Regions from separate parts of the Ottowia sp. SB7-C50 genome, predicted to be linked through region 1. Evidence: predicted binding sites of a transcription regulator. Region 1 holds the regulator's gene; the other holds the start of a gene.
What was found. The regulator FNR, encoded in region 1, switches genes on or off when oxygen is low (the NO sensors DNR and NnrR bind a similar motif). The targets are predictions, from matches to a motif close to TTGATNNNNATCAA.

Region 1 (5,948 bases):
GCGTGCTGATGGCGCCGGTGGGCGCCAAGGCCGCGCACACGCTGCCGGTCAAGAAGCTCAAGCGCGCCTTCGCGGTCGTGCTGGCTGTGCTGTCGGTCTACATGCTGAACAAGGGGCTGTCGGCGCTGGCGGGTTGATGGCCGCAGCCGTGGGCAGGACGTGCGCCAGCGCGCTCAGTCAGCGCGGCACGACACACCAGGGCGCCTGATCGTGCACCAGGCCCATCCACAAGCCCCAGCCGGCGGTCAGCAGCAGCGCCAGACCCGCCAGGCGCATGCCCCATGGCCTGTCTGTGCGGTTGCCCAGCTTCAGTAGCAGCCACGGACCGGCCCACAGCGATACGCCCGACCCCAGCGCGAACAGCGCCATGACGGCCGCGCCGCCGGGCACGCTGCCCGCCAGCGCCGCAACCATCACGGCCGAATACAGCAGCCCGCACGGCAACAAGGCCCAAGCCACGCCCAGGCCAAGCGGCGCCACCAGGCCCATGGACTGCGTTGCCGAGCGCACCCTGGCCCACACGCGGCGCGCGCCGGTTTCCAGCCACGCGGGCTGACGCGCCTGGATCAGCAGCAACAAGCCGAGCATGATGGCCGCGACATGGACCATGGTCCACAGCGGCCGCAGCGCGGCGGACTGCACCGTCAGCCAGCCCAGCCCCTGCATGGTGGCCGAGGCCACCGCGCCCAGCGCGGCGTAACCCGCCACGCGCCCCACCTGGAACATCCCGATGGCCTGCGTGCCGCGCGGCGCCGCCGCCTGCCCGATGCCGGCGCAGGCCGCGCCACACATGGCAATACAGTGGGGGCCGCCCGCCAGGCCCATGACAAGGGCGGTCACGGCAAGAGAAGCTTGCATGCAGTCAGTGGATACGCAAAACCAGAGGCGAGCCGACAAAGGCTCGCCGTCATTCTGTCATCGAAGCCTTGCCCCTGTGGCGCGGCGCGACATCAGATGATCTTGGAGAAGCGGGCGCGCGTGCGGTCGGCCTGCAGGTACTTGTCGAACATCATGGCCACGCCGCGCACGAAGAACCAGCCCAGGGCCGTGACCTGGATGCCGGTATCGCTCAGCTTGACCAGGCCCTGGTCCTCCATGGCGCGCAAGGCTTCCAGCTCAGCAGCGAAGTAATCGCGGAAGTCGATGAGGTGCGCCAGCTCGATCGACTCGAACAACACCTCGCCCTGGCACATCAACGCCATGATGACGGCGCGGCGAAGCAGGTCGTCGCGCGACACCGCCAAGCCACGCACCACCGGCAGATGCCCGTGGTCGAGCAGGTCCTGGTATTCCTCCAGCGACTTGGCGTTCTGGCTGTAGGTGGCCCCCACCTTGCCGATGGCGGACACGCCCAGGCCGATCAGGTCGCAATCCGGCTGCGTGCTGTAGCCCTGGAAGTTGCGGTGCAGCCGCCCCTGCCGCTTGGCGACCGCCAGCGCGTCGTTGGGCAGGGCGAAGTGGTCCATGCCGATGTAGTCGTAGCCGGCCGCTTCAAAGGCGGCCAGCGCGCGCGCCAGCATGGCGACCTTGTTGGCCGCACCCGGCAGGTCGATGGCGATGATGCGGCGCTGCGGCTTGAAGCGCTCCGGCAGGTGTGCATAGGCGTAGAGCGCGATGCGGTCCGGCCGCAGTTCGCTCACCTGCGCCAGCGTGCGCTCGAACGACTCCGGCGTCTGCTTGGGCAGCCCGTAGATCAGGTCGGCGTTGATCGATTCAAAGCCGATGCGGCGCGCCGCATCGACCAGCGCGAACACCTTGTCGGCCGGCTGGATGCGGTGCACGGCCTTCTGGACCAGCGGGTCAAAATCCTGCACACCCAGGCTAAGGCGGTTGAAACCCAGTCGCGCCAGCGTTTCAAGGCGTGCCTCGTCCACGGTGCGCGGGTCCACCTCGATGGAGTATTCACCGCCCGGCACCAGGCTGAAGTTGCGGCGCAGCATGGACATCAGCTCGCGCAGTTCATCGTCGCTGAAAAAGGTGGGCGTGCCGCCGCCCAGGTGCAACTGGCTGACGGGCAGGCCCGCACCCAGGTGTTGCACGTGCAGGTCCACCTCCTTGCTCAGATAGCGCAGATAAGGTGCGCTGCGCTCATGGTGCTTGGTGATGATCTTGTTGCACGCGCAGTAGTAGCACAGCGATTCACAAAACGGGATGTGCACGTACAGCGACAACGGCAACGCCAGCGCCGCGGGGCCGGCGCGGCGCTGGTCCAGCGCCTGCACATAGTCTGCCTCGCCAAAAGCCTCGACGAACCGGTCTGCCGTCGGATACGAGGTGTAGCGCGGGCCGGGAACGTCGAACTTGGTCAGCAGTCCGGTGGTGATGGCGGTCATCGCTTTTTTCCTTTGAACCTGACCCCGAACTTTCGCCGTGTCGAGCGGCTGGCGCCTTGACAATGATCAAGGTATCCGAGCGGATTCGTCGGGTTTTTGCGTTGAATCAAGGCTTTGGGGTGCAACGACCGCATGGCCTAAAATGGGCTTGCTTGACGATGCTCAAGATCCACCTTGCCCACGTGCCCGCATGACGCCGCAAACCATCAAAGTCGCCTGCTCCAACTGCAACCTGCGCGAGCTATGCATGCCGATGGGTCTGTCGGGCGACGACCTGGGCAAGCTGGACGACCTGGTCGCCACGCGGCGCAAGATCAAGCGGGGATCGCCGCTGTTCTCCAACGGCGATACTTTCAATGCGCTGTATGCCATTCGCACGGGCTTCTTCAAGACCTGCATCGCCACCGAGGACGGCCGCGATCAGGTGACAGGCTTCCAGATGGCCGGAGAAATCATCGGCCTCGACGGCATCGTGGGCGACCGACATACGTGCGATGCCGTGGCGCTGGAAGACGCCGAAGTCTGCGTCATGCCGTACGACCGCATCGAGGAGTTGTCGCGCCAGGTGCCGGCCCTGCAGACGCATGTACACAAGATCATGAGCCGCGAGATCGTGCGTGAGCACGGGGTGATGCTGCTGCTGGGCAGCATGCGCGCCGAAGAGCGCCTGGCCGCCTTCCTGCTGAACCTGGTTCAGCGGCTGCATGCGCGCGGGTTTTCCCAGAGCGAACTGGTGCTGCGGATGACCCGCGAAGAAATCGGCAGCTACCTGGGGCTGAAGCTCGAAACCGTGAGCCGCACGTTCTCGAAGTTTGCCGAGGAAGGCATCGTCGAAGTGAAGCAGCGCCACGTGCGCATTGTGGATACGGAAGCGCTGCGCGCCATCGTCAACGCGCCGGCGTGCGCCTGAGCGACTGCCATCACACCGCCCCTGCCGTCCTCGCAGGGCGACCAAGACCAAGAGTTACTGAAGCGTGTCCTTGAAGCCGGGCGGCAAAGGCAGCGGCAGCACGACAATGCCTTCGTCCAGCAATTCTTCCGTCTGCTCGATGGAGGCCTGGCCCCGAATCCCCCGCTCCGCCGCTTCGCCGTAGTGCATGCGGCGCGCCTCTTCGGCAAAGCGTTCGCCCACGTCCTCGGTAGACGCCACCACGCGACGCACCATTTGCAGCCAGGCGGCCTGCATCGCCGCAGCTGGCATGACCGCTGCCGTGGAACGTTCGGTCGGTACTGCGGACGGGGGAGCCGACGGTGTGGCCGGCGCGGTCGTCGAGCCCAGGTTAAGCCGGGGCGCGCTGGGCAGCTTCACGACCTGGCTGTCGCCGCACATCGGGCACGCCAGCAACTGCCGCGTGAGCTGGTCCTGAAAGTCGTCCTCGGACGAAAACCAGCCCTCGAAAGCATGGCCGTGCGTGCATTGAAGGTCGAGCACTTTCATGGCGTCAGTCGGGCACCGCTGCCTGCCAATCCAGCTTCCAGGCGCCGCTTTGCACGTTCTGCAGCCAGAGCGCCCCAATAAGCGTCTTGGCGTCGGTGACCTGGCCATCGCGACACCAGGCAATCAATTCGTGGACGGGCAAGGTGAACACATCGAGAAACTCGCCCTCGTCCAGACGGCGTTCGCCCGCTTGCAAGTCGCGGGCAAACCAGATCTCGATGAATTCGGTCGAGTAGGACACTACGGGATGCAGCACGCCGGCACGCGCCCATTCACGGGCGGTGTACCCGGTTTCTTCACGCAGCTCGCGCTGGGCGCAGCGGAGCGTGGTTTCGCCGGCATCGAGCTTGCCGGCGGGAAACTCCACCATCACCTGCTGCACAGGGTAGCGATACTGCCGCTCCAGCACCAATTCGGTCGAACCCGTGGCCGTCTGCAGCAACGGCACGATCATCACCGCGCCGGGGTGAACAACGTATTCGCGCTGTGCCGTTGTGCCATCGGGCAGTCTGACTTGATCGCAGAAGGCGTGGAGAAAGTGCCCTTTGAGGACTTCGCGCCCGTCGACGCGAACCTCGGCCAGATGGTCGCTCATCGGCCGCCCCGGCGCACCAGATAGCGATAGACGAAGCCCGGAAACGCCAGCGTCAGGAACATGGCGCCGGTGACGGCGTAGAACTCCCAGCCTTGCGACTGGTTCTGCCCCACCGCGCGCTCCATCGCCATGCCGATACCGATGACGACCGCATACCAGAACAGCAATTCAGCGAGCCGCCAGGCCAGGTTCTTGACCGGTGCCTTGAGCGGCACCACGGTCAACAGGCGTTGGTTGACGAACGGCAGGTTGGCGGCAACGAATGCCAGCAGAATGAGCAGCCAGATCGAAACCGATTGACTCATTCTCAGGTGGCCAGCATCTGCACGATGGCCTTGGCGCACAGCGCCATCAATCCGCCAGGCAGGATGCCCAGAATCAGCAGCAACGCGCCGTTGGCCGTGAGCACGGCACGCATGTCCATCGGCGCATCGAGGGCGGCGTCGGACACCGGATCGTCAAAGTACATGACCTTGATGACGCGCAGGTAGTAGAACGCGCCGATCAAGGACATCATGACGGCGAACACGGCCAGCCCGATGTAGGCGCCCTGCCCCGTGCTGACCAGTGCCTGCAGCACCGACAGCTTGGCCTGGAAACCCACCAAGGGCGGCAGCCCTGCCATCGAGAACAGGCAAATCGCCATGATGCCGGCGTACAGCGGGCTGCGGCTGTTGAGTCCGGCGAAGTCAGCGATCTCCTCGCTCTCATGCCCCTCGCGCGACAGCAGCAGGATGACGCCGAAACCCGCCAGCGTGGTCAGTACGTAGGTCACGACGTAGAACATGGCCGAGCTGTACGCATTGGCCGCAGCCAGCGCGTTGCCATTGACCACACCCGCCATCAGACCCAGCAGCACGAAGCCCATGTGGGAGATTGTCGAATACGCCAGCATGCGCTTGATGTTGGTTTGCGCAATGGCCGCCAGGTTACCGATGAGCAGCGACGCGATGGCCAGCAGGCCCAGCATCTGCTGCCAGTCGAAGGCGAGCGGCAACAGGCCTTCGACCAGCAGGCGGATCGCCATGGCAAACGCCGCCAGTTTGGGCGCCGCGCCGATCATCAGCGTGACCGCCGTGGGTGCGCCTTGATACACGTCGGGAATCCACATGTGGAAAGGCACGGCACCGAACTTGAACGCCACGCCAGCTACGACGAACACCAGTCCGAACACCAGCACGGTGTGCCGGATCTGCCCGGAAGATACGGCCTTGAACAGTCCGCCAATGTCCAGCGTGCCGGTGGCGCCGTAGAGCATGGACAGGCCGTACAGCAGGAAGCCCGACGCCATGGCTCCCAGCACGAAGTACTTCATGGCGGCCTCGACCGACACGGCATGGTCACGGCGCAGTGCGACCATCGCGTAGCTGGCCAGCGTCAGGCATTCGAGGCCGAGATACAGCAGGAGCAGGTTGTTGGCCGCGATCATCACGAACGCGCCCAGCAAGGACAGCAGGCCCAGCACATACCATTCGCCGCCGCGCAGCATGCCGCGCTCGGTCACATATCTACGTCCATAGATGAACGTGACCAGCATCGCCAAGGCCGAGAAGCATTTAAGCCAGTTGGCCATGGGGTCGCT
Region 2 (5,948 bases), 680 kb from region 1:
GCGGCGCTGGCACCCGGCGCGGCGCGCGCGCACAAGCAGCTGTTCAGGTTATTGAATAGCCCGCCAGCGCTTGCTGGAATGGCGCATAATGCTATCGAAAATATAGTATCAGGCGCCTACGACTATGCCGACAGCGCCGAGCATCGCGAAGGCATCGCCGCCTTTCTTGAAAAGCGCCCCGCGCGCTTCTGATTTGACTCTTTCTACAAGCTCTGACCATGCAGAACCAGAACCTCTTCGTCGCCTTGCGGCAAGCCTTCCCGGCCGACCTGGACGCCGTGGCCGTCGAAACCGACAACGGCCTGTCGTATTCGTGGCGCGACCTGGACCGCGCCACCGCCATGATCGCCAACCTGCTGCAGTCGCTCGACATTCCCAAGTCGGCTGACGGGGTGGCGCCGCGTGTGGCGGTGCAGGTCGAAAAATCGGTGGAGGCCATGGTGCTGTACCTGGCCACGCTGCGGGCGGGCTTTGTCTTTCTACCGCTGAACACGGCTTACCAAAGCGCCGAGATCGAATACTTCATCGGCAATGCCGATCCGGCCGTGGTGGTGTGCAGCAGCAAGAATTTTTCGTGGGTCAGCCAGATCGCTTTCAAGGCGGGCACGCGCCACGTGTTCACGCTGGACGACGACCGCACCGGCAGCCTGCTGGAGCGCGCGGCGCATTGCAGCGACCAGCAGACGCCGGTGCAGCGCGGCGAGAACGACCTGGCGGCGATCCTGTACACCAGCGGCACTACCGGCCGCAGCAAGGGCGCCATGCTGTCGCATGGCAACCTGCTGTCGAACGCCGTCATGCTGAAGGACTACTGGGGCTGGCAGCCCGGCGACGTGCTGATCCACGCGCTGCCCATCTTCCACGTGCACGGCCTGTTCGTGGCCATTCATGGCGCCTTGCTGAACGGATCGAAGATGCTGTGGCACGGCAAGTTCGACCCCAGGCGCGTCATTGCCGACCTGCCGCGCGCCACCGTGTTCATGGGCGTGCCCACGCTGTACGTGCGCATGCTGGGTGAAAGCACGCTGACGCAGGCGCAGGCGGCGCGCATGCGGCTGTTCATCAGTGGCTCGGCGCCCTTGCTGATCGAAACCTTCAACGAGTGGCGCGAGCGCACCGGCCACACCATCCTGGAGCGCTATGGCATGAGCGAAACCATCATGCTGACCAGCAACCCCTACCGTGCGGATGGCCGTTTCAACGGGCAGGCCGAACGGCGCGGCGGCACGGTGGGCTTCCCGCTGCCGGGTGTCGAGGTGCGGGTGCGCGGTGACGACGGCGCCACCATGCCGGCGGGCGAGATCGGCGGCATCCAGGTGGCAGGCCCCAACGTCTTCAGCGGCTACTGGCGCATGCCCGAAAAGACCCAAGAGGAATTCACCGACGACGGCTTCTTCAAGACGGGCGACGTCGGCAAGCAGGACGAACGCGGCTACATCACCATCGTGGGCCGCAGCAAGGACTTGATCATCAGCGGCGGCTACAACGTCTATCCGGCCGAGATCGAGGGCTATCTGAACGACATGCCGGGCGTGGCCGAGAGTGCGGTGGTGGGCGTGCCGCACCCGGACTTTGGCGAGGTCGGTGTGGCGGTCATCATCGCCAAACCGGGCGCGCAGCTCGACGGCGACGCGTTGATGGGCCAGCTGAAATCGCAACTGGCCAATTTCAAGATTCCCAAGCGCTGCTTCGTCGAAACCGAACTGCCGCGCAACACCATGGGCAAGGTGCAGAAAAACCTGCTGCGCGACCGCTATCAGGGCCTGTTCAAGCCGTGATCGTTGGCGACGTTCGCTGACAGGTCGGCGCCGCACAGCGGGCTACACTTGCGGACGAATACGCTGCCGGGGCTGGTTTGCCGCGCCCCGGTGATCCTTGCCATCGACCCTGAGTGGATTTCCCATGTCATTGAAATCTCTGCTGCTGTTGCTGATCGGCGCGGCGATCGTCATTTTTGTCGGCCTGAACTGGGTGGCGATGACCACGCCCACCAACCTGACACTGGGCTTTGCCGACGTTCACGCGCCGCTCGGCCTGGTGCTGCTGGGGCTGATGGCGCTGCTGTCCGTGGTGTTCGTCGCGCTGATCGCCTACACCCAGGGCACCGTGCTGATGGAAACCCGCCGCCACGCGAAAGAGCTGTCGGCCCAGCGCGAACTCGCCGACAAGGCAGAGGCGTCGCGCTTCACCGACTTGCGCGCGCACCTGGACAAGGAAATCACGCGCCTGTCGGACGTCATTGGCACACACACGCGTGAAACGCTGGCGCGCGTCGACCGCGCCGAAATGGGGCTGCGCGACCGCCCGGTGGATGCCGAGATCACCCGCCTGGCGCAGGCGGTGGAAACCCATAACCGCGACCTGCATTCGCGGGTGGACCGGCTGGAAATGGGCCTGCGCGAAGGCCTGGCAGGCTACGTGCCCGCACCCGCCACGGTGCGCCCTGCGGTGACGGCGGCGCTGCCCCCCACAGGCGCCCGCGGTGGCGCCGGGTGCTGATCCGGTGGGCGACGCGGTTCCGCGCTGAACGCGGGCGCCTCCCGCGGCGCAATACCAAAAACCTGCTCCAGCGCCGCTACGGCGGCGCTGCCAGCTATCAATGCAGTAGCAGGCCGCTGTCGATCAGCGCAGCACCAGCACCGGGATTTCGGAGTGGGTCAGCACCTGCTGCGTTTCGCTGCCAAGCAGCAGGCGCTTCACGCCCTTGCGGCCATGCGATGCCATGACGATGATGTCGGCCTTGTGTTTCTTGGCACCGGCGATCAGGGCGTCGGACACGACGTCGGACTTGGCCAGCACGGCCTTGACCTTGACGCCCTTCGATTCGGCGGCTTTCTTGACGCCGTCGAGCACGCTCTGGCCGTCGTCGGCCCATTGCTTTTCGACCCGCGCCACGTCGTCGGCCGACAGCGGGATCGAGCCCTCGAAGTAGCTTTGCGGATAGCGCGGCACGACCTTCAGCGCGATCAGTTCTGCACCGCACAGGGCGGCCAGCTGGATGGCGCTGTCGACGGCTTTCTTGGACAGCTTGGAGCCGTCGGTGGCAACGAGAATGCGGGTGTACATGGTGGTTCTCCTCAAAAATTCTTAACGGGCGCGCGGCGGGCCTGCGGACCAGGATACGCACCGAACTGAACGATACCCTAAGTTAACAGGGCATCTGGGTCGGGTTATTGACGCGCGTCAAGATGGGCGACGCGCCTGAACGCGTACAGTCGCCCCCGTGAAGCAAGCTGTAAGCGTCATTTCTTCGGGTGCGGGGGCCTTGGATGCACTCGCGTCGCCACCTGGCGCGGAGCCGGCGCGGGGCGAGGGCGCCTGGACGCTGCTGGACGAACGCGACGAGTGGCTGGAGTTCAGCCGGCCGGTTGAAAAGTCGTCCCACGCGGGGACCGCCGGGCTGTGGGAATCCAGCGTCGTATTCGAAGGCATGCATTGCGCCGCCTGCGCCGGCACCATCGAACAGGCGCTGCGGGCGACGCCGGGCGTGCGCCAGGCCGAGGTGAGTGCGGCCAGCCAACGCGGGCGCGTGGTGTGGGACGAAGGTGTCACCCGGCCATCCGACTGGATGCAGGCGGTGCTGCGAACCGGCTATCGCCCGCTGCCGGCGCACGACGCCTTCGCCACCGAGCGGCGCCAGGCAGAGACCCGCAAGATGCAGTGGCGCCTGGGCGTGGCCGGGCTTTGCATGATGCAGGTGATGATGTACGCCACGCCGACGTACTTCACCGCCAGTGGAGAGATCGAGCCCGATCTGGTCAACCTGCTGCGCTGGGCGCAGTGGGTGCTGTCGGTGCCGGTGGTGCTGTTTTCGTGCCAGCCGTTTTTTCGCAATGCGCTGCTGGACCTGAAGCTGCGGCGCGTCAGCATGGATTTGCCGGTGGCACTGGGCATGCTGATCACCTTTGTCGTCAGCTCGCTCGGCACCTTTGAGCCCGGCGGCCTGTTCGGGCGCGAGGTGTATTTCGATTCGCTGACGATGTTCGTGTTCTTCCTGTTGACCGGGCGCTGGCTGGAATTGCGTCTGCGCGACCGGACGGCAGGCGCGCTGGAAGCCCTGATGCACCGCCTACCCGACAGCGTGCAGCGGTGGAGTACCGCCAGCGCCTGGGAGCGCGTGTCGGTGCGCCGCATCCGCGTGGGCGACCTGCTGCGCGTGTTGCCCGGCGAAGTCTTTCCGGCGGATGGCGTGGTGGTGAAGGGGCAGACGTCGGCCGATGAGGCGCTGCTGACGGGCGAATCGACGCCGTTGATGCGGGGCGAGGGGCAGCGCGTGGTGGCCGGAAGCCACAACCTGACCTCGCCCGTGGACATGCGCGTCGAACAGGTGGGCGGTGAAACGCGCTATGCGCAGATCGTGGCGCTGATGGAGCAGGCGTCCACCAGCAAGCCGCAGATCGCGTTGCTGGCCGATCGGCTGGCCAAGCCGTTCCTGATCTTCGTGCTGATCGCCGCCGGCCTGTCTTGCGCCTGGTGGTGGTCAAGCGACCCGGGCCACGCACTGATGATTGCGGTGGCGATTTTGGTGGTCACCTGCCCGTGCGCGCTGTCGCTGGCCACGCCCGCGGCCATGCTGGCCAGTGCCGGCGCGCTGGCGCGCGATGGCGTGCTGGTGCGCCGCATGCAGGCGCTGGAAACGCTGTCGCACGTGGACACGGTGGTGTTCGACAAGACCGGCACGCTGACGCGCGATGCCTTCGTGCTGGAGGAGGTGCGCCTTCGGCCGGGCGTGGGCCGCGCGCAGGCGCTGGGGCTGGCCGCAGCCATGGCGCAGGCCAGTCTTCACCCCCTGTCGCGGGCCATGGTCGACGCCGCGCGCGACGAAGGCGCGGCCCCGGCGACGGCGCTGACGGACCTGCACGAGGTGATGGGGCAGGGCGTCACGGCCCGTGTGGCCGAGGCAGATGGCAGCTTCAACGACTTGCGGCTGGGCTCAGCCGCGTTCTGCGGCGTGCCTGCCCTGGCGGCGCAGGGGCCGACGACCCATCTGAGCGACTCGAACGGGTGGCTGGCGAGCTTTCACCTGCGCGAAGACCTGCGGCCCGACGCGCGCGCCAGCGTGGAGGCCCTGCGGCGCGAAGGCGTCACGGTGCGGCTGCTGTCTGGCGACCGGCCGGAGGCGGCCGCGCGCCTGGGGCAGCTGGCCGGCATCGACGACGCGCGCGGCGGCTGCCTGCCCGACGACAAGCTGGCCGACCTGCGCGACGCACAGGCGGCGGGCGCCAGCGTGGCGATGGTCGGTGATGGCCTGAACGACGGCCCCGTGCTGGCGGGCGCCGACGTGTCGTTTGCCTTCGGGCGGTCGGTGCCGCTGGCGCGCGCCCAGGCCGATTTCGTCGTGCTGGGCGACCGCCTGTCGCTGATACCGATGTGCCACGCCAAGGCGCGCCGCACCATGCGCATCGTGAGAGAAAATCTCGGCTGGGCGGCGGCCTACAACGCGGTCGGCGTTCCGCTGGCCATGGCCGGCTACATGCCGCCCTGGGCCGCCGGGCTGGGCATGGCGGCCAGTTCGCTGGTGGTGGTGTTGAATGCGCTGCGGCTGTCGAAGCCCGATACGCAGCCGGTCGAGGTGCACTAGATGGATATTCTTTACCTGCTCATCCCGCTGTCGGTGGTGCTGGTTTTCTTTATCCTCGGGGCGTTGTGGTGGGCCATCTACCGTGGCCAGTTCGACGACGTCGACCGGGAAGGCGAGCGGATTCTCGATCACGATTGACGTACGTCAACCGCGACCATAATACGAGTCGGGATACTGCTGAAGGTTTTATCAGGAAGAGGTGGAAATGACATTCGCCAATACACGGGCCACGGTCTATAACGACAAAGTGGTCAGACAATTCGCCATCATGACGGTGGTATGGGGCGTGGTGGGCATGCTGGTCGGCGTGATCATCGCTGCCCAGCTCGCCTGGCCCGAGCTGAATCTGGGGATTCCCTGGCTGAGC

Region 2: R0D99_RS11245 (cation-translocating P-type ATPase) is a predicted target of FNR. The motif match lies at 3,174-3,187, and genes of this name have one in related genera.

Annotation. Positions count from the first base shown of each region.
Region 1 covers NZ_CP136995.1:1,680,716-1,686,663, reverse strand. Annotated here, with positions in the region: partial or broken gene R0D99_RS08060 (sulfite exporter TauE/SafE family protein) at 1-137, shown strand, start outside; gene R0D99_RS08055 (sulfite exporter TauE/SafE family protein) at 178-858, opposite strand; gene hemN (oxygen-independent coproporphyrinogen III oxidase) at 951-2,333, opposite strand; gene fnr (fumarate/nitrate reduction transcriptional regulator Fnr) at 2,524-3,243, shown strand; gene R0D99_RS08040 (DUF1178 family protein) at 3,298-3,771, opposite strand; gene R0D99_RS08035 (NUDIX hydrolase) at 3,776-4,366, opposite strand; gene R0D99_RS08030 (DUF2818 family protein) at 4,363-4,671, opposite strand; gene nuoN (NADH-quinone oxidoreductase subunit NuoN) at 4,674-5,948, opposite strand, start outside.
Region 2 covers NZ_CP136995.1:2,364,922-2,370,869, reverse strand. Annotated here, with positions in the region: gene R0D99_RS11265 (enoyl-CoA hydratase/isomerase family protein) at 1-192, shown strand, start outside; gene R0D99_RS11260 (malonyl-CoA synthase) at 219-1,778, shown strand; gene R0D99_RS11255 (LapA family protein) at 1,903-2,499, shown strand; gene R0D99_RS11250 (universal stress protein) at 2,623-3,066, opposite strand; gene R0D99_RS11245 (cation-translocating P-type ATPase) at 3,266-5,581, shown strand; gene ccoS (cbb3-type cytochrome oxidase assembly protein CcoS) at 5,582-5,719, shown strand; gene ccoN (cytochrome-c oxidase, cbb3-type subunit I) at 5,787-5,948, shown strand, end outside.